Regions from separate parts of the Paenibacillus sp. 2KB_22 genome, predicted to be linked through region 2. Evidence: a T-box and tRNA genes for the amino acid it is inferred to sense, from the RefSeq annotation. Region 2 holds a T-box; the other regions hold tRNA genes.
What was found. The T-box of region 2 lies ahead of argS (arginine--tRNA ligase). A T-box ahead of a tRNA ligase gene usually reads a tRNA of that ligase, here a tRNA-Arg.
Positions count from the first base shown of each region.

Region 1: it encodes a tRNA-Arg, which carries the amino acid that the T-box ahead of argS (arginine--tRNA ligase) is inferred to sense. The anticodon was not compared.
Region 3: it encodes a tRNA-Arg, which carries the amino acid that the T-box ahead of argS (arginine--tRNA ligase) is inferred to sense. The anticodon was not compared.
Region 4: it encodes a tRNA-Arg, which carries the amino acid that the T-box ahead of argS (arginine--tRNA ligase) is inferred to sense. The anticodon was not compared.

Region 1 is NZ_JBFRHG010000004.1:57,701-63,081, forward strand. Features, by position in the region: gene AB4111_RS22665 (S8 family serine peptidase) at 1-1,162, opposite strand, end outside; gene AB4111_RS22670 (class I SAM-dependent methyltransferase) at 1,547-2,317, opposite strand; tRNA gene AB4111_RS22675 (tRNA-Arg) at 2,607-2,680, opposite strand; gene AB4111_RS22680 (DUF4870 domain-containing protein) at 3,018-3,311, shown strand; gene AB4111_RS22685 (hypothetical protein) at 3,489-3,845, opposite strand; gene AB4111_RS22690 (hypothetical protein) at 3,877-4,176, opposite strand; gene asnB (asparagine synthase (glutamine-hydrolyzing)) at 4,369-5,381, shown strand, end outside.
Region 2 is NZ_JBFRHG010000001.1:1,150,545-1,155,925, reverse strand. Features, by position in the region: gene AB4111_RS04880 (hypothetical protein) at 1-72, shown strand, start outside; gene AB4111_RS04875 (MogA/MoaB family molybdenum cofactor biosynthesis protein) at 141-659, opposite strand; gene AB4111_RS04870 (CobW family GTP-binding protein) at 831-1,949, shown strand; gene AB4111_RS04865 (four-helix bundle copper-binding protein) at 2,023-2,358, shown strand; T-box leader at 2,539-2,830, shown strand; gene argS (arginine--tRNA ligase) at 2,895-4,625, shown strand; gene AB4111_RS04855 (ATP-binding cassette domain-containing protein) at 4,631-5,381, shown strand, end outside.
Region 3 is NZ_JBFRHG010000004.1:49,199-54,579, reverse strand. Features, by position in the region: gene AB4111_RS22660 (CynX/NimT family MFS transporter) at 1-1,021, opposite strand, end outside; tRNA gene AB4111_RS22655 (tRNA-Arg) at 1,798-1,871, opposite strand; gene AB4111_RS22650 (hypothetical protein) at 2,105-3,040, shown strand; gene tig (trigger factor) at 3,179-4,519, shown strand; gene clpP (ATP-dependent Clp endopeptidase proteolytic subunit ClpP) at 4,899-5,381, shown strand, end outside.
Region 4 is NZ_JBFRHG010000008.1:36,959-42,339, reverse strand. Features, by position in the region: gene AB4111_RS27685 (phosphoglycerate kinase) at 1-528, opposite strand, end outside; gene gap (type I glyceraldehyde-3-phosphate dehydrogenase) at 680-1,687, opposite strand; gene AB4111_RS27675 (sugar-binding transcriptional regulator) at 1,796-2,821, opposite strand; tRNA gene AB4111_RS27670 (tRNA-Arg) at 3,248-3,322, shown strand; gene clpP (ATP-dependent Clp endopeptidase proteolytic subunit ClpP) at 3,499-4,095, shown strand; gene AB4111_RS27660 (stalk domain-containing protein) at 4,260-5,357, opposite strand.

The sequences.
Region 1 (5,381 bases), on a different contig from region 2:
GCTGACTAGGGCCTGTAGAGTTACCTACCGTAATAGCCATGGCAGACGCACCCGGAGAACCGAGTGTATACCGGTTGGGTCCGTCATTGCCACTGGCAACTACTGCTGTCACACCAGACAACATCGCATTATTCAGGGCTACCGAGGTAATATAACTTGGATCGTTAGCGGCATTCCCCAAAGAGAGATTAATTATATCCATGCCATCTTCAACGGAACGATCAATTCCGCCGAGCACCCATGAGGTTTGACCACTACCATACGGCCCAAGTACACGGTATGCATAGATATCTGCTTCAGGAGCAACGCCAACAATCCCGTAATCCCCTGCTTCACGAGCAGCAATGGTACCGGCTACGTGCGTACCGTGGGATGTGTAAAAGGCACTTCCCCTTTCGTTAAACTCAGGTTCCCCTGAACTTTTCCATTCTTGATATGTCGCTTCATACGGATCATTGTCGTTACCAACAAAGTCCCATCCGCCTTTGTAAGCTTCCTGCAAATTAGGATGTTCATAGTCAATCCCTGTATCGATGACACCCACTTTGATGCCATTTCCTTTGTAACCCAGATCCCATACTTCAGGTGCACCAATAAAAGGCGCAGTGTCTTTCATGTACGGGTTCACTTCATCTGTCTCAGGCGCTATTGTAAATTCAAGGTCAGGATATACGCTGACCACGCCAGGTATTTGAAGCAATTGTCCCACTTGGTTTCCTTTAAGCTCAATCGCTACACCATTTAGGGCATATGCATATTCTTCCAATACTTCATGTTTGATTTTCTTCTGAGTGAGGCTATGTACAAATGACTGTTGTTGTTGCTCAACTTGAGTCACAGCCTTTGTTTCCATAGAGGAGGTAAAAGATTTTCCGGAGAGGGTTGATTCACCTTGCGCTACTGCAACAGGTTTATTGGAAAGCTCAACGATCACTCGGGTGTTCTCTCCACCCAGGCCTTCCAAGCTTTTATCCAAAAATGGATCTGCGGCAAGTTTGGCTTCCCGTCCTGCCAGAATCTCTCTCCATTGTTTGGCTTCGGCTGTACTGGGTAAGTTCTCAAGCTGAATAACTGAATCTGCGGGAGCGGCTCCAGCCGCGGGGAGAATAATGGAAAAGACCATCAGAACACTTAATAACGTGGATATCAATCGTTTACTCAAGGCTTTGCCCCTCCTTTTAAATGTGAATACCTCACCACATGATGGGTTCCTGCTGTTCGCACGTACTGCAATACGCACTCCAATTTCACCACCTATCTGCAAGAAGATTGACCCTTGGTAAATTATTCTATCAAAATACCACATTTTCCTTCTAAATACTTACAAAAATGATATAAAAATTACTTATATGGGTCTTGAGTATGATAAAAATTTCAACTTGTAATTATTTGTCGTTTGAATATTTCATTTTTAAAATAATGCATCAAAAAAAAGACCAAGTGCCTCTTTATCAGAAAGAGATTCTTGGTATACAGGTGAAGTTTTTTAGTGCACAAAAGCTAAATGTAATTCGTTTAACATCAATAAATATCACAAAAATCAACTTCATTCTGGCTTCACGGCTTCAATACGCAGACGCTTGTAATCTGCATACAGAGCATCATCTTTCCAAAGGTAAGGCATCACGATTTGACTGGTTTCATGGCATATTTTTTGTATCTCATCATGACTGAAACCTTCAAAATAGTCTCCTCCAAAATGAGCCAACCAGCCTACTATACCCTGCTCACCATCTTCCAATCTGGTAGGACGGTCATAGTGATAGGCATGACGCACCAGAAATCCGCCTTGTTCTAAAATATGGCTATATTCTCCGATCGACGGAAAATACCAAGGATTACGTTCAGAAGCAAGAATGCCCGTGTTTCGCTCGATAACCTCTTCTAATGCGTTCACAATAGTCTGCACGTTTCCTTTACCACCGAATTCTGCTACAAATCGCCCCCCGGGCTTCAAAGATTTCCATATACTATCCACCACTAATCTCGGACTTCGCATCCAGTGCAGGGCTGCATTGGAGAAGACGGCATCATACAGTCTATTCGTCTCAAACTGATGACCGTCTCCTTCCACGAACTCGATTCCAGAGAATTTCTCCCTCGCACGGCGAATCATGTCCGGCGATGCATCCATACCCATAACTTCAGCTTCGGCCAGAGAAATCTCATACGTCAAATCCCCCGTCCCGCAACCCAGATCAAGAATGTATTCCACTTTTTGGGGTTGAAGCCAAGAGATCAGGTTTTTGCCATATCCGGAGACAAAAGCCAGTTTATTGTCATACTCATCTGCTTGCCATTGATTTAATGATTTCATGGATACCACCGTCACTTTCGTTATTGATATCCTCATTGTGGCATAGAATTGTTTATTATTTAAATATATAAATTCTATATTATTTATAGGTATAACCAATAAATGAATTTTCCCCTGAACGCAAAAAAAACTTCCCGAAGGAAGTTTTCTTTTTTACGTCCCAGGAGGGTTACTCTCCTTCCAGTCGAGACTGCGAAGTGGTGCTAACGAAGCGAATGCTCCAACGAACCATTGGGGTTCTCATCCCCTGAACGCAAAAAAAACTTCCCGAAGGAAGTTTTCTTTTTTACGTCCCAGGAGGGATTCGAACCCCCGACCGACGCCTTAGAAGGGCGTTGCTCTATCCAGCTGAGCTACTGAGACAAATATGTATAATAAATTTTCGGCGCGGTTCTTATTATACTCTGATTTCTATATTTTTCAATAGTTTTATAAAAAAATTAATAATTATACTTAAATGCGAGTTCAAAAGGCATCTTCATAATCAACAGCGGATTTTTTGAACAACCTCTATACATGTACTTTACCGTATAATTCTCATACTCCAGTCTCTTTAAGAATATGATAGCTTGAACCAGGTTATATTGAGGAGATTGGGACATTTAGAGCAACATTAACATAAGACATTTTCAATGTCAGAATTGCTGGGTAATCTTTTGCATACATACATTTCAATGATGCATTGAAGGAGTGAATCGTCATGAGACAACTTTTATCTGCCCTATCCTACTTTAGTATTTTCTTTGCCCCGTTCCTATTTCCGATCATCGTATGGATTGTTGCCAAGGATGCATACATTGAGGGACATGCCAAACGCGCCTTATTCTCACATGTATTCCCCTTTCTTGCTGCCATTCCGCTATTTTATTTCTTCGTGACTGCACATAGCCTGGGTTCCGCCGTCGGCTTTGTCATTCTGTTCTTTGTGATCTACGGATTAAGCTTTGTATACAATGTGGTCAAAGGGATTCAAGTGCTGCGTGAGTACGCTTGATCACATCTCACCTGAATCTGACCTCGCATGACAAAACCCGCCCTTCAACAACGGCGGGTTTTTCCAGTCACAGATGCAGTCACAACAACCAGCAACACCAATAGATCACTGTCTAGTATGCACAACATTGAATTCGATCCCGCTATCAACACTTGTGTTGCAGGAACGTTCCACCTGTTAAGCCTTCCCGATTAGATAACGCTGAAGCGTTGGACCAAGCAAACCAAAAGCAAACAACTCATTTTGAAACTGAGCCTTGTCTTCCTCCACTGTCATACCTTCGCTGTTCTCAAATGCGGTTTCTGTCGCCTCTTCAAACGCGGTATGCATATTATTGTTATACCAGTCGATCGCTGAATCAGAGTGATTGCGTACAATCCGAACGACTTCCAGTGAATTTCCAGGTTGAGTAGAGGCTACGTATACAAGTAATGACGGATCTCCTGCATTTCCAGGCTGCACTTCCACTTCTGCACAGGATAATCCGTCTACCTCGGTTAATCTGCGTATTTTAGCATCTTGAATGGCATACATTGCTCATCGCGCTCCTTTTCCTTTGTGCTTATCAAGTAGTTTGTTCAATCTGGTATCGTGTCTCTGGTGTGCCTAATCGGTAAATCTCCCGATACACCTGCTGTAATATCGTTTCATACGCCCGGTTAACGGACTCCTCCGGTGTATCTGGCCATGGGAATACCATGCCAGGAAAGGCCTCTTCCTCCTTTTCCTGCATGAGGTTCAGCAGTCCCAGTAATTGCTCCGCTTCCTGCGGCGTTGCCTGAATGATCCATTCATACGATGTTACCGACGGATCCGGAATAACGGAGCGGCCCATGACAGACACATAATACTTCATACTGTCCATTGCATGTTCTCTCCTTCACAGGCATGTTGAGGCCGTTGTCCCTAGAACTAGTTTCCGAAGAGGACAGACATTTTATGCCTGCATTCGGCATATATTTGTTACGACTTCTGACGAAAAAGACAACATTTGCTGGTTGCCCGTAATTAGCAGCCATACGGATGAATGACTCGACCAAGAAAGGATGAACAAACCATGTGCGGTATTACCGGCTTCATACAGTGGAATCGGGATCTGACCCAGGAATCAGAGCTGCTGGTCCGTATGACGGATAGCTTGTCGAACCGGGGGCCCGACGCTTCAGGTACATGGATCTCCAATCCTTGTGCCTTTGGACATCGGCGTCTTAGTGTAATGGACCCCGAGAACGGGGCACAACCCATGCATGCGTTACAGGGAGATACCTCCTATACCGTCGTGTATAACGGAGAACTATACAATGCACCCGAGTTGAAAAAGGAATTACTCCAGCGGGGGCATCAGTTCCGCACGCAATGTGATACGGAAGTGTTGCTCGCCTCTTATATTGAGTGGGGACCGGCATGCGTTGACCGGTTTAACGGTATTTTCGCTTTTGCCATATGGGATGGGGGACGCGAACAGGTTTTTATGGCACGAGATCGCCTTGGTGTGAAACCTCTGTTTTACAGTAATGCAAAAGACATACTTGTATTCGGCTCCGAGCCCAAAGCTCTGCTCATTCACCCCGATGTGGAAGCGGCTGTTGGCCCGGAAGGATTGGCCGAAGTGTTTATCGTAGGACCTGCACGGACACCAGGACACGGCGTGTACTCTTCACTGAGCGAACTCAAGCCGGCACACGCGTTGATCTATAACCGAAACGGGATCCGAACCTATGCCTATTGGAAACTGGAAAGTCAGCATCACGAACATAACCTGGAGGAGACGGCAGCCGAGGTGCGAACGCTCTTGCAAGATACACTGGAGCGCCAGTTGGCTTCGGATGTTCCCGTATGCTCTCTTTTATCGGGGGGACTGGACTCCAGTGCATTATCAGCATTAGCCGTGGATTATTACAACCGGACCGGGCAAGGCCAAGTCAGTACGTATTCTGTCGATTATGTGGATAACGCCAAGCATTTCCAGGCGCATTCCTTTCAGCCGGGTGCAGATGGACCCTGGATTAAGCGAATGGTGGATGAACTCAAGACCGATCATCACTGGATTGAGATCGAGAACGGAGAACT
Region 2 (5,381 bases):
GGTGGGGAAAAGGACAAGTATGAGCAGGATGTCATGCAGGTGTTCCAACATGTGCTGGGGCAACTAAGGTAAGTAGAGCGAGATACCCTTCGTACTTTACCGTACAGCTGAAAATTAACCCGAAAAACCCGTCTGATCTTTCAGACGGGTTTATATATTTCACGCATGACATGCCGCAGTTCAGGCAAAATGAGTTTTTCCATGGCCAATTTGACGGCACCTTTGGAACCCGGCATGGAGAATACCGCTGTGCGTCCAATTGTTCCAGCGACGGCTCTGCTCAGGATGGCAGCGGAACCGATATCCTCGGTGTAACTGAGAAAACGGAAGATCTCACCGAAACCCGGGAGTTCCTTGTCGAGTAGTGAGGATACCGCTTCGTAGGTCGTATCTCGGGGGGCAATCCCTGTTCCGCCGCTGAGCAGCACGGCTTCGATATCATCACGAACAGCTGCATCCTGCAGAATGCTTCGAATGTTCTCCGTTTCGTCTGGTGTAATGATGTATTCAACAATCTGATACCCTGCTTCATTCAGAAGCTGATGCATGAGCTGACCACTGGTGTCCGTGTCTTTGGTACGCGTGTCTGACACTGTAACAATCATGCACGATACCGTGGTCGGAGCTTCCTGGCGATGTTGTTCCACTGAATTAGTCATGAAACTTCCTCCTTCAATCAACATGTCCTCATAGCATAGACCATCCGTTAGCATCAGGCAATGTACTGGGGAAGAATTGAACATGATTGCATAACGAATGCGGGATGGTGTACACTCGCTAGATATAGATAGACTAGGTTACAAGAAGGACAATCAGAGAGGTGTATACGCATGAATGAAACGTTTTTAAAAGAACAATCCATACCTGTATATATACTGTCAGGTTTTTTGGGAAGTGGCAAAACAACACTGCTGGTTCAGTTGATCGAACATTGGCAACAGCAGGGTTTGCGTCCCGCAGTGGTCATGAATGAGTTAGGTGAAGTCAATCTGGATGGTCAGATTGTGGATTCCACCGTTCCCATGACAGAGATGTTAGGTGGATGCATCTGTTGTACCGTACGTGGTGACTTGGGATTGCAACTTGCTGATCTCGTTCAGGAGGAATCACCCGATGTGATCGTTATTGAAGCAACCGGTGCGGCGAATCCAATGGAGATTCTGGATGCGGTAACGGAGACCTCACTCTACATGCGACTGGAACTGAAAAGTCTCATTACCGTTGTGGATGCAGCACATCTATCTGGTTTGTATCAGGAGCAGAAGGGGCAGACCTTTAAACTGATGCAGGAGCAGATTCGCTGTGCGTTTGTGCTTCTCTTGAACAAAACGGATCGGGTGAGTGTACAGGAACTGAAGGATCTGGAACAGCTTTTGGCAAAATGGAATGGCTTCGCACCTGTAATCCCTACAGTTAAATGTGAGGTGGAGATGGATCTGTTGCTTCGCAGTGGGGCAGACGTGCATGTACGTGATTCAGCTTCTGAAGCAGATAAGCCGGCTCACGAAGATCATCATGTGCATACAGAAGCCTGTGGCGCACATGGATGCAGTCATGGTCATGAACATACAGATCATACAGTCCAAGGCGATGATACGAATACTGACGCATCCCATAGCCATGTTCATGACCACAGTCACGAGAATGCAACTCCTCATGCCTCACACGAACATGTCATGGTCTATACGCATTATTTCAGTCAACCGGTGAACAGCGAGGCGTTTGAACAATTTGTATCCGCATTGCCACGTGATGTGTATCGAGCAAAAGGCATTTTATCATTTAGTGACACGGCGAGCCGCTTCTGGTTCCAGTATGCCTACCGTGAATCGGACTACATGAAGATCACACCTCAGGGAGATGTCCCTAATGTTGCTGTGTTTATAGGTGAACATTTTGACCAGACTGTCATTCGTGACCAATTACTGGAATTGGAAGCGATAAAGTAAGTTAAATGATTCAATATTCCTCCCAACTGGGTATTAAGAAGCATAGCAAACTTTGCCTGGGAGGTAACTTTAAATGACACAACAACAATATCAACAATGTATCGATGCTTGCCTGGAGTGCATGAATGCTTGCAACGTATGTTACATATCGAGTCTGAAAGAATATGATCTGGCGATGCTGCGTGATTGTATACGTTTGAATCGGGAATGTGCGGAGATCTGCAGTTTTGCTGCACAAGCGATGACACGTGGAAGTGATTTCATTGCTGAAATATGCGAATTGTGTGTGAAAGCTTGTGAAGCTTGCGCCGCAGAGTGTGGCAAACACAACCACGATCACTGCCAAGCATGTGCAGAGGCTTGCCGCAGATGTGCAGAAGCTTGCCGGTTGATGGCAGCAGTAGCATAATTACTATTTCACTGGAACATATAATTAAAACCGATAATGACCTTGGTCCCCTAAGGGAAGGTAGTGAAACACAGGCATCTGAGACGATGTGCCTATGTGTTGCCTTTCTGTAGGGGATTTTTAATGCAGGTTGCCAAGTCTGACTGTGGTATGTATAATGATGGCAATGAATTGAAACAAAGAATATCAATGATCGGGAGAGTAGCCAGATCCATACATGACAGCGAGCCGGGAGAGGTGGAAGCCGGTATGACATGACCTGAGTGAACCGCACCCGTGAGATGGTTATCCGAAAAGATGTACGTATCCCGATTGGGGATAGGCCAGATCTGTCTGAGGGTAACCCGGCTTGCGACCGTTATACACATCGAGCGGAACAGGTCCTACTGGTATGCATGTTGATGCATATGAAGAGCAGCTGTTCACTTAGAGTGGTACCGCGGGAACTGTTAAGTCAGCTCTCGTCTCTTATGTAGAGACGGGAGCTTTTTTGTGTTTATTTTCAGCCAATAATGAATGGATAAGGAGTGTTTGACATGTTGATGAAGCAGGCTGCGGCCGATATTGCGCCTTTAACAGGATTGAATGAAGAAGAGGTTCTGAGATTACTGGAAGTCCCACCAAAAGCGGAGATGGGTGATGCAGCATTCCCTTGTTTTGCATTGGCGAAGTCATTAAAAAAAGCACCGGCAGTTATTGCGAACGAGCTCGCAACTGGCTTGCAGGCAGTTGGAATTGAAGCGACTCCCGCCGGGCCGTATGTAAATATCCGCTTTAATCGGGAGGAGCTCGCGCCGAATCTGCTAAAAGAACTGGGTGATGCCGCATTCGGTAAGCTTCAGCTTGGTCAGGGTTCGCGTGTCGTGATTGATATGTCTTCCCCTAACATCGCGAAACCCTTCGGTATCGGACATTTGCGTTCTACTGTAATTGGTGCAGCACTGTATCGGTTGTATAACGAAGCGGGTTATACCTCAGTAAGTGTGAATCATCTGGGAGACTGGGGAACCCAGTTTGGCAAGCAGATCGCAGCATACAAACGGTGGGGCAATGATGAAGCATTGCAGGCAGATCCGATCCGTACGTCCCTGGAACTGTATGTGCGCTTCCACGATGAGGCAGAGAACGATCCTTCTCTGGAGATGGAGGCAAGGGAGTGGTTCCGCAAGCTGGAGCAAGGGGATGAAGAAGCACAGCGGTTATGGGCGTTCTTTGTGGAAGTCAGCATGAAGGAATTCAACCGGATGTATGAACGTCTGAATGTACAGTTCGACCATACGCTGGGGGAGAGCTTTTACAATGACAAGATGGGCGCGGTGGTTGAAGAACTTAAGGCGAAAGGTTTACTTGAAGAGAGTGATGGAGCACTCGTGGTACGTCTGGAGGACGAGAACATGCCCCCGTGCCTGATTATCAAAAAAGACGGAACAACCATCTATCCTACACGGGATTTAGCTACGGCGGTGTATCGTCATGAGGTGATGAAGGCAGATCGGTTGTTATACGTGGTCGGAGGCGAGCAGAAGCTGCATTTCCGGCAGGTATTTGCGGTTCTCTCCCGGATGGGGCATGAATGGTCTGCGAAGTGTGAACATATCCCGTTTGGATTAATGCGTTTTGAGGGACGGAAAATGTCTACACGCCGCGGTAAAGTCCTCTTCTTACAGGAAGTGTTGGATGAGGCAGTCGCTCGTGCTTTGCAGATTATTCAGGAGAAAAACCCGAATCTGGAGAACCCTCAGAAGGTGGCCGAGGCTGTTGGTGTAGGTGCTATTATCTTCGGTGATCTGCGCAATAATCGGTTAAATGATGTGGACTTCTCATTGGAAGATGCCGTGAGTTTCGAAGGAGAGACTGGACCTTATGTGCAATATACCCATGCCCGGATTCAAAGTGTGCTTGCCAAGGCAGAAGAAGCGATACGTGTAGAAAATGAAAACCATCTGACTAACGCCAGCCTTGCGGATGGTGAGAATGAAACAGTGACCACTTCATCCAGTATCGGAGATACCGCTTGGGCGTTGCTGAAACTGCTCGGTGAATATCCCGAGTATCTGGCAAAAGCAATTCATCGGAGTGAGCCTTCGGTCATTGCCAAATATACAATAGACGTCGCTCAAGCGTTCAACCGCTTCTATCACGCCGAACGGATCGCGGATGCACCATCTGATGTAAGACCCTTCAGGGTTGCATTAGCTGAACGTACTGCCGAACGACTCGCGTACAGTTTACATTTGCTAGGTGTGCAGGCCCCGGAACGGATGTGATCCCAATGACATGGAGTACACGTGGTATTTTCAAGAAGTCGGATCAAGCTACACCAGACTCATCAGTCCGAGGTATATTGCTTCAACAAGTGAGCAAGCGATTAGGTCATGCTCAGGTACTGAATCAAATTAATCTGGAAGTGAAACAGGGTGAATGTGCTGTGCTTGTTGGCAGAAACGGCTCGGGCAAAAGCACGTTGCTACGTATGTTGGCAGGTATTTTGTTACCCGATACAGGATCGATTCATCGCATATTAAAGGGTTCTGAAAGATATGCAGTTGATGGCCTGCCACGTTTACCCTTTACATCTGGAGAGTACTTGTGGGAGATGGGACGGATTCGGGGCATTCGCCCCGAAGTACTGCGTGGGCGGATTAGAGAACTTAGTGAACTTCTATATCTGGATACCGCTATCGATCAGAAGTTACCCCTATTGTCCAAGGGCACATTGCAAAAAGTAAATTTGATCCAGGCCCTTTTACCTGGACCGGGTGGTCTTTTGTTGCTGGATGAACCCTTATCAGGTTTGGATATTCCAGCTCAAGAGGCAGTCGTATCCTTATTGGGGGAATGGAAGGGTGAAGGAACATGCATCGTTACAGCTTGTCATGAACCTTTGCTTATTGAACGTTTGGCGGACCAGGTGATTGTGTTGAAGAAAGGCAGCGTGCTCCGCTACTGGAGTCGAGAGGATATACTGCAAGCTGGCGAACCAGTTGTATATATTCGAAGTCTGACCCGTACTGGAGTGGATC
Region 3 (5,381 bases), on a different contig from region 2:
GGACGAAGAACATGGTTACCAGTCCAAACGAAGCTCCACCACCTATTCCTGCCAACGTGACGCCGATGGTAACGAGCGAACCGATGCCACTTAACAATAATGCATACCCGACAATCAAAGAAGAGCACGTTATCGCGGTTAGAACACGCTGATCTCGCGTTCGGCCTGCGAGGATCGGAACGATAAAGGTAGCCGGTACACTAACCATCTGCATCAAGGAGAGCATCCACCCTGCTGAAGTGGGGTTGAATCCTTGCTCAGCGAGAATCTCGGGAAGCCAGGTAATCGTCGTATAGAATATTAGAGATTGCAGACCCATAAATAAAGTAATGAACCAGGCTAGTTTAGAGGTCCTTAGACGCACGGGTGCCCCTTCGCTCCGGGAGGTAACATATAACATCCGCTGGCGTCCTGCGGCGATCTGGGGGAGCCACAAGAGAAGTGCAAGTATGGACAACAGGGCCCACATACCTAACGAAGCGCGCCAACCCATAGATGTAGCTCCGGATAAGGGTACACTCACACCTGAGGCGATGGCGCCAAATATGTTCATGGATACAGAGTATAATCCAGTGACGATACCCACCCGCAATGGAAAATCACGTTTGATTAAACTTGGCAAAAGCACGTTGCTTAATGCAATGCCGCATCCCAATATTGCGGTTCCAGTATATAAGGAGAGAACGGAAGGCAACAAGCGCAAGGCCACTCCAATGGTCACGATGATAACAGCCAATAGTAGAGCAGATTCGAGTCCTAACCGTTTGGCAAGACGTGGTGCAAAAGGAGAGACTGCTGCAAAGGCAAGCAAAGGTAGTGAGGTCAAAAGCCCGGCCATCGTATGGCCGATACCTGTATCTGAGCGGATCATCTCCACTACAGGTCCGGTTGCTGTGATCGGTGACCTCATGGTAGCGGCGATAACGATAATGCCTGCTAATAACAGGCCGAATCTTTTGGATGTCGAAGAATGTTCTTCCTCGGCATGGATGGACGAGTGCTGCTGTACTGAAGATGACATTGATAAAATCTCCTGTTTCCTAAGAAGTTGATATGTATGGATTGTTACATTATCCACCCCGCAAGCATAACATTCTATGTCAACATTGAGCAATGAAATGAAAAAAAGCACCCACAAGAACGCGGGACTCGGACCATCTGGACCTGACAAACTCTAACGAATCGAAGAGGTCTTATAGAACGGATAACCACTATGTTCAGATTCTAATGAACCTCAGCAACGTTAATCAGGTAACTTACTGCAATCTGAGTGAGTTAATCCCCCGGAATGGTGAAATAAGCTCTCTAAGATTCTTAGAATTCCATGATGCTGAATTTTTGGGGGGAATAGAGTTTCCTAGATTCGTTAGATCTTCGATACTGCAACATATCGTCCATATAATGAACGAATCAAACGTTCCAATGCAGCGACACAGCAGGTACCGAACTACCGAAGCGAATGCTCCGACGAACCGTTGGGATTCTCATCCCCAGAACGCAAAAAAAACTTCCCGAAGGAAGTTTTCTTTTTACGTCCCAGGAGGGATACTCTCCTTGCAGTCGAGACTGCGAAGTGGTGCTAACGAAGCGAATGCTCCGACGAACCGTTGGGATTCTCATCCCCAGAACGCAAAAAAAACTTCCCGAAGGAAGTTTTCTTTTTTACGTCCCAGGAGGGATACTCTCCTTCTAGTCGAGACTGCGAAGTAGAGCTACCGAAGCGAATGCTCCGACGAACCATTGGGGTTCTCATCCCCAGAACGCAAAAAAAACTTCCCGAAGGAAGTTTTCTTTTTACGTCCCAGGAGGGATTCGAACCCCCGACCGACGCCTTAGAAGGGCGTTGCTCTATCCAGCTGAGCTACTGAGACATGAATTTTTTCAAGCAAAACTGATTTTATCATATGCATACAGGAATATCAAGCATTTTATTTTAAACTGTTTTTCGTATATGATATTTGGCGGCAGTAACGTGTTTTTCATTATATTTAAGGTTATGTTAGAATATCAGGAGAACTCAAAAATAGATCGACAATCGTTTTAATATATACATCTATTTAGGTTGATTCCAACTGGAGATTCAGGATATAGAGGAGGTGCTCCCATTAAGGAATCCACGACCCCGGAAACCGAGCATAACAACAATATTGTGCTGTTTCCTAAGACGCTGGACTATTACCAGATTCAATTGACAGTTATGCTTGAAAATGAACGGTATGGTGAAGCGATGAAATTGCTTCACTTTTTGCTGCAATGTCAGGGACAGGAAGAGCGCCACTATGATGAATGGCGGGCCCTGCTCGAATGGCTTCAGGCAGCGTTCCCTCAGTATGAAGAAACCTCGCCTGCCGTTCTCGAAGAACGAGAAGAGGAAGAAGAGATTAGTGAGGAAGACATGGCACGGCATCATGCTCGAATGAAGCTTGAACAGGATGATGGCTATGCAGATAAGATGCTTCGCACAGTAATGGAGGAGCCGCTGTCCGAACAGACGATGCTGGCTTTGGAGCAGTTGGCCTATCTGGATCTGCCGAAGATTGACGAGGCACTTACGAGTTGGTTAAAAGACAAGTCGCTTCACCCTCTGCTTCAATTCCGGGTGCTGCAGACCTTGCGTCGCCGAGGTGTTCAAGGTATGATCCTGTTTACGAGAGGCGAAGAGCAGGTTGAAGTCGAGATCGATACCGTGCCTCTTAAACCAGAGGAGTTCCCGCTCCAAATTGTTCAGATTCTGGAACGAGTGGCAGATCAGACGGAGGTTCATGAACCTACGCTCTTTTATTTTGCCCAGGAACTGTGGATACAATATGTCATGGCGGTGTATGGAACCCGCGATTATATATCAATGCTGGAAGAAAATGATTCCATGACAGATATATGGGCAGCAGCTCTACATATGACCGTTGCAGACAGTCTTGGTGGTTCGCATGATGAGGAGAATACACGCTCAATGTATGCTGTGACAGGCGCGATGCGCTTTCGCCTGGAGCAGGCTTATCGTTCCATGAAGCAGTTTGTATCTGCCGGTTTGGACGGCTAATCGAGGCCGGAAACGTTTTCCTTAAACTGTATCAAGGGATTCCCCTTGAAAAAGAATCTAATCTTGTTTATACTAAAATGGTTATTTTGTACGTGATTGCCTACGTGAACATGTGAATTTTGGAGGGGAAAGTATACAATGAAAGCAACTTGGGAAAAGATAGAGAAGAACCTTGGGGTTCTTGAGGTTGAAGTGAATGCGGATCGTGTAACTGCAGCACTCGACAAAGCTTTTAATAAAGTGGTTAAACAAGCAAACGTACCTGGATTCCGTAAAGGTAAAGTACCACGTTCCATCTTCGAAGCACGTTTTGGTGTAGAGAGCCTTTATCAAGAAGCAATCGACATTTTGCTTCCTGAAGCTTATACAGAAGCAATCGACCAAACGGATATTTTCCCGGTTGATCGTCCTGACGTAGATGTTGAACAATTCGCTAAAGGACAAACATTCAAGTTCAAAGCGAAAGTAACTGTGAAACCTGAAGTGACTCTGGGTGAGTACAAAGGAATCGAAGTTGCTGTAGCAAAAGGTGAAGTAACGGATGCAGAAGTGGCTGAAGAACTTGAGCGTCTTCAACAACGTCACGCTGAACTCGTTGTAATCGACGAAGGTTCCGCTGCTAACGGCGACGTTGCAGTAATCGACTTCGACGGTTCCGTTGATGGTGTACCTTTCGAAGGTGGACAAGCTGAACGTTATTCCCTGGAACTGGGTTCCAACACATTCATTCCTGGATTTGAAGAGCAAGTTGTGGGTCTGTCCACAGGTGACTTCAAAGACGTAGAAGTGACTTTCCCAGAGAGCTACCATGCAGCAGAACTTGCTGGCAAACAAGCGGTATTCAAAGTGAAAATTCACGAAATCAAGCGCAAACAGCTTCCTGCATTGGATGATGAGTTTGCTAAAGATGTTAGCGAATTCGACACACTTGAAGAGTACAAAGCTGACCTGAAAACACAATTGGAATCCCGTAAAGCTGACGAAGCCAAAGCTGCACAAGAAAATGCAGTTGTAGAAAAAGTGGCTGAGAACGCTGAAGTGGACATTCCGGCTGCAATGGTTGACAGCGAAGTACAAAACATGATGCGTGATTTCGACAACCGTCTGCGTAACCAAGGTATGAACCTTGAAATGTTCCTGAGCTTCTCCGGCCAGACTCAAGCTGACCTGAGAGGACAAATGCAAGAAGATGCTTCCAAACGTGTTCGCAACAACCTGGTGCTTGAAGCTGTAGGTAAAGCGGAAAACATTGAAGTATCTGACGAAGAAGTGAACCAAGAACTCGAGAAAATGGCTGAATCTTACAAGCGTCCTGCTGATGAGATCCGTGGCATCCTCGAAGGTAATGGTTCCCTGGACAGCCTTCGCGATGAAGTTAAACTGCGTAAAACGATTGATGTTCTTGTTGAGAACAGCACAGTTGTTGAACCAGTTGAAGCTCCAGCTGAAGAAGTTGTTGCAGAAGCTGACGAAAAATAAGACAAGCTGTTATCATCTTGTCAGTTGAATAAACGATAAGGCACGTGAATTATTGCGTGCCTTATTTTTAAATTATGACATCCATTTTATAGAAAATGAAGTAATTATATGGATGAACACTAATTTTATTGATCGGTGTACACTTTTTACATACCTATGTACTTCATGCAAATAAAAAACGGCAAGACGGCATAGGATGGCTTCAATTTGCACATACATAGAAAACATGGTTAAATATGATCAGGCTAAAAAAGTAATCAAACTGATGTCTGACCCCTCTTGTGAAAAATGACATTGTCACAGGAAAGTGTTAGAATGAATTTGGGTTTGCTTTACAGGTGGCCTATGTCTAATTACATGTAGAAAAGAGGTTGGTCTCATGAGTCTGGTGCCAATGGTTATAGAACAAACCAATCGAGGCGAGCGGTCTTACGATATATATTCACGTTTGCTGAAAGATCGCATTATCTTTCTAACCAGTGCGATTGATGACGATGTAGCCAATCTTGTCATAGCACAGCTTTTGTTTTTGGCAGCCGACGATCCTGAGAAGGATATCAGCTTGTACATTAACTCACCTGGTGGTTCTGTCACCGCAGGGATGGGTATATACGATACGATGCAATTTATCAAGCCGGATGTATCTACCATTTGCGTAGGGATGGCAGCAAGCATGGGCTCGTTATTGCTAACAGCCGGTGCACCTGGCAAGAGATATGCGCTGACGAACAGCGAAGTAATGATTCATCAGCCGCTTGGCGGTATTCAAGGACAGGCTGCGGATATTAAGATACACGCAGAATGGATTATTAAAACACGTCAGAAACTGAATCAAATATACGTCGATCGTACGGGTCAACCT
Region 4 (5,381 bases), on a different contig from region 2:
TTCAAGTTCTTTTTCCATCAACAAACCAGACACCGCTGGAAGCAAGTGAGCGATTCCTTCAGTCGAAGCGTGTGCTCTGTGAGCCGCGCCAAACGCATCGTTAACGAAAACGTCAGCCAGTTCAGCAAATTGTTTTGCCAGTTCCGGATCATTTTTCTCTTCGCCTGCGTGGAAACGAACGTTTTCAAGCAACAGTACGTCGCCGTTGTTCAGTTCAGCGATTTGAGCTTTAACAGCGTCACCAACAGAATCGTCAGCTTTAACGACTGTTTTACCCAACAATTCAGACAAACGCTCCGCTGCTGGAGTCAAACGCAAGGATTCAACCACTTCGCCGTTAGGACGACCCATGTGGCTTGCCAAAATGACTTTAGCGCCTTTTTCAATCAAGAAGTTGATTGTAGGAAGCGTTGCACGAATACGTTTGTCATCTGTAATTTTACCATCTTCGAGCGGCACATTGAAATCTACACGGACAAAAGCCCGTTTTCCTGTCAATTCGATATCGCGTACACTTTTTTTGTTCATCTGTATTTCCTCCGCACCCATGTATTTGGTGGACCCATCAAGGGCTGAAATCCCTTGTCAATCCTGGTGTTTTTGAGAAATTTGCAAAATATTGATATATAAAGAGCGGAAACAATATAGCATCTGTTTCCGCTCTATGTTATTGCAGATATTACTTAATCATTTTTGCAAAGTGCTCCAAAGTGCGAACCAATTGTGCAGTGTAGGACATTTCATTGTCATACCAAGCTACAGTTTTAACCAATTGTTGGTCGCCAACAGTCAGAACTTTAGTTTGAGTTGCATCAAACAGGGAACCGAAAGTGATACCTTGGATGTCGGAAGATACGATCTCGTCTTCAGTGTATCCGAAAGTTTGTGGGTCGGAAGCTTCTTTCATTACTGCGTTAACTTCTTCAGCAGTAACTTTTTTACCCAGAACAGTTACGAGCTCAGTCAGGGAACCAGTAGCTACTGGTACACGTTGAGCTGCACCATCCAATTTGCCTTGCAGTTCTGGAATTACCAGACCGATTGCTTTAGCAGCACCCGTTGTGTTAGGGATGATGTTTTCAGCTGCTGCGCGAGCACGACGGAAGTCACCTTTAGGGTGTGGAGCATCCAATGTGTTTTGGTCGCCAGTGTAAGCGTGAATTGTAGTCATCAAACCTTGAACGATTCCGAATTTGTCTTGCAGCGTTTTTGCCATAGGTGCCAGGCAGTTCGTTGTGCAAGATGCGCCGGAGATTACAGTTTCAGTACCGTCGAGGATTTCATGGTTTACGTTGTAAACGATGGTTTTCATGTCGCCAGTAGCTGGTGCGGAGATAACAACTTTCTTAGCTCCACCTTTCAAGTGTTTCTCAGCTGCTTCTTTAGTTGTGAAGAAACCAGTACATTCCAGAACGATATCTACGCCCAGGTCGCCCCAAGGAAGTTCTTCTGGGTTACGGTTAGCCAATACTTTAACTTCTTTGCCGTTCACTTTGAAGAAGCCATCGTGTACTTCAACATCGCCATCGAAGCGACCTTGAGTTGTATCATATTTGAGCAAATGAGCCAACATTTTAGCGTCAGTCAAGTCGTTGATTGCTACTACTTCAATGCCCTCTACATTTTGAATACGGCGGAATGCCAAGCGTCCAATACGTCCAAAACCGTTAATACCTACTTTAATCATGAGTAAGTTCCTCCCAAGTTTTGATTAATTTTTTTTATGAAACTTATATATTCAAGACAGACGGTGAAGTCCGTCAAGACAACAATAGTTGTGTTGCAAAGTAAAACTTTATTCCATTTCAGCAACGATGACTTCGGCAGCAGCCTCATCAATAATCAGAATATCTTCCTGACCAAATCGCAACACGGAATGTATAGCAGCAGCTTTGCTTTTGCCACCTGCGATTCCAATCACTACATCGGTTCGTTCAATATCCTGAAGTCGCATCCCCAGTGTAAGCATGGTATGTACCACCTTACCCTGATCGTTAAAGTAATAACCGAAAGATTCAGATACGGCTCCTTGCTCCTGAAGTTCATCTATGATCTCCGTCGCAAGTTTACGTCGTGTCGCCATCTCCACGGCATCACCAATGCCATGAATAACAATCCGCGATTTTCGAATCAGCTGCAGAATCTCCTGAACACTGGGGTCCTGGATTAATGATTCATAGGCATGATCACTAAGCAAATCCGGTACATGCAGGAGTTTATATTGCGCTCCTACCCGTTTTGCCATCGTGGATGCAATCGTATTTGCCTGAATTTCAAGGCTTTCTCCAAGTCCACCGCGTGCCGGTACGAACCAGACACCTTTGAGCGATGTTGGCGGAGTCAGTTGCTCTGCGACTTCGGCCGTTGTTGAGCCGCCAGTAACGGCGACAACGTCGTTGTCACTCATGATATTGCCGAGAGCCTTCGCTCCGGCTCTGCCCAGTTCCCTTTTGGCAAATGGAGAAACATCCGAATCGCCAGGAACCACAACTACCTTTTGCAGACCGTAGGCTTGCTTGATGCGCTCTTCCAGCTCGGATAATCCGAACAACTCTTTGGCTACGGGCTCTAACTGCTGCAGCAAATCATACCCTGCCTCGCTGATCTTCATTCCTGCACTGTCAATTTCAATAAGTCCCTGAGCCTTTAACAGATCGGTCTCAGCCCTCAGAACCCGCTCGGTCATCTGCATGGAATTAGCTAACGTTCTCCGTCCGATCACATCCGATAACATGATCTGTTGCAGAATCGTATACCTCTTTTTCAAGATATCCATGAGATCAGGCAGAAGCTGCTTTTGTACTTCTAAAATCGTTCGCATGCTTTCCACTCCCGCAAGTTCTCGTTCCAAGCTCTCTTTCGTGGCCCTAAAACGTCCCGGGTTAACTTTTTAAGTCCCACGTCTATTCTACCTAAAACTGACGTGACATGCAAGTGTTTCAACGTGTTATTTCGACACACATTCAGCGTTTGTACGCGCCTATTTTCACAATCCTAGACTTCCATGATCAAGGACTAGCTCGCGTATACCATATATAGAAGAAACAAATGAATTCCATCTACATATCGCTCAGAATCACATTTCATACGCATGTCCAAAACCTCTAATAGCATTTACTTAAATGCACTCTTTATCCACTCTTCTTCATCATGATCATTTTTAGGGTAATCCAAACCAATACACATCACGAACTGCTTGCAATTAAATATTTCATGAGCTATAATCATTATTGCTGTCACATAATGTGCGCCCGTGGTCCAATGGATATGACGTAGGCCTCCGAAGCCTGAGATCCAAGTTCGATTCTTGGCGGGCGCGCCACTTTTATTTAACAGCTCATAACCCTTTTAACCAATGAAACCGGAAAGGTTTCTTTTTTTTGCAAGTTAGTTTGACTTTCTTTGACTTTTTGTTTGGAATTGTTTATTATGTGGGTAATACGGTAACAGTTTAAATATAAACACCAATAACATTTACATTCCGAGGAGGTTTTTCACGTGAGTTTTATTCCAATGGTCGTTGAACAGAGCAACCGGGGTGAGCGCGCCTATGACATCTACTCCAGATTGCTGAAGGATCGTATTATTTTCCTTGGTAGCGATGTTAATGATGTAGTGGCTAATGCCATTATGGCACAGATGTTGTTCCTGGCTGCGGAAGATCCGGAGAAAGACATTCACTTATACATCAACAGCCCAGGCGGATCGATTACAGCCGGTATGGCCATTTACGATACAATGCAATTCATCAAACCGGATGTATCTACCATCTGTGTAGGTATGGCGGCTTCCATGGGTGCATTCTTGCTGAATGCTGGTGCAAAAGGGAAACGTTTTGCGTTGCCTAACAGTGAAATCATGATTCACCAACCGCTTGGTGGTGCTCAAGGTCAAGCTTCGGACATCGAAATTCGTGCTCGCCGCATCCTGAAAATGCGTGATACCTTGAACCGCATCATCTCTGAGCGTTCAGGTCAACCACTGGAGCGGATCGAGAAAGATACAGATCGTGACTACTTCATGAGTGCTGCTGAAGCTGCCGATTACGGTATCATTGATAAAGTTATTGAAAACGTAGGTTCCCAAGGCATCTAAGTGTGCTGTAGACCCCGGTCTACGCGTTAACATATCAATACCTAACGTAATCAGCAACACCTCATTGTGTTGTCTAACGAGAAGAAGCCCTCATCATAATTATGATGAGGGCTTCTTTTTCATTTTATAAGAAGGATAACCGAAAAGTGCACATTAATAGTTCGTTATTTGGTTCCAGTTACATTACTAAAAGGTTCTGTGCCTTTAGGGAGAAGCTCTTTATACGTAAATGGCATTTCAGGGAAGCCTTCTGCGTACGCCGTATATTCATACAACTGGAAGAACACAACTACACCCGTTGGTGTCACATAGAAATCCTGGTCTTTATTTAACCCTTTGTAACCTTCCAGGTATCCACCGTGGGCTTTCAGTTGCTCGCCCACTTTTTTACCCAACGTCTCGCGCATGGTTTTGTTATTTTGCAGCACATCATCTAACGTAAGTTCCTTGCCTGTGTCCAGTGCAAAGGTGTGGCCGGTACGAGTCGTCATGCCATGTGCTCCTGCATAGTCCTCATAACGTTGAGTGATCAAACCTAGTACCCCGTTCTCATTGTAGGTCACGACATACGAAGTTTCAAAAGCATATGGACGTTTTGCGGTTGCCCCGCCAAATTCAGTGGTTTGTTTTTTGAAAGCAGCAACAGCCGTGTCCACTTCATCTTTGAGCACTTTGTTGATGGCCGCTTCAGCTTCTTTGCTGGCAAGTCCACTTACCTGCGGATATTGAACATCTACTTCAGCATTTTTCACAGTGACATTAACTGTGGCCGACTTAACTTTCACGCTATTTTGTTTCACCTTGCTGAGTGTCAACGTTTTGGTTTTGCCATCCCAATTTCCCTGTACACCCAGATAATCTCTCATTGCCGAGAATGGGATATATAATCGACCCTGAATCAATTTTGCTTCCACCTGAGGGTAATAACCGTTAATGTAAACGTTTGGCTGTCCATCCATCAGGCTAACAGTCATCGCATTGTTGGCTGCTGTTACCGTATATGACTTGGTTTTGGCATCATATTTCAACGTACCGCCCGCTACATCTTTGACCGCTGTCAGCGAGACCCAAGTCGATCCACCTTGAAGAAGTCCTTTTTGAGACAGTGTTTTTCCACCCGATTTCAGCGTTACCTCAGCCGGGGTTGTCACTTTCGAGGATACAGAAGCCGCCTGTACCGAGCTATCCTGCCATACCGAACCACTACCTACAATAATTCCTGCTGCAAGCAACGCACTTGTCCATTTTTTCCATGATGTCATATATAAAACTCCTCTCTGAATTCA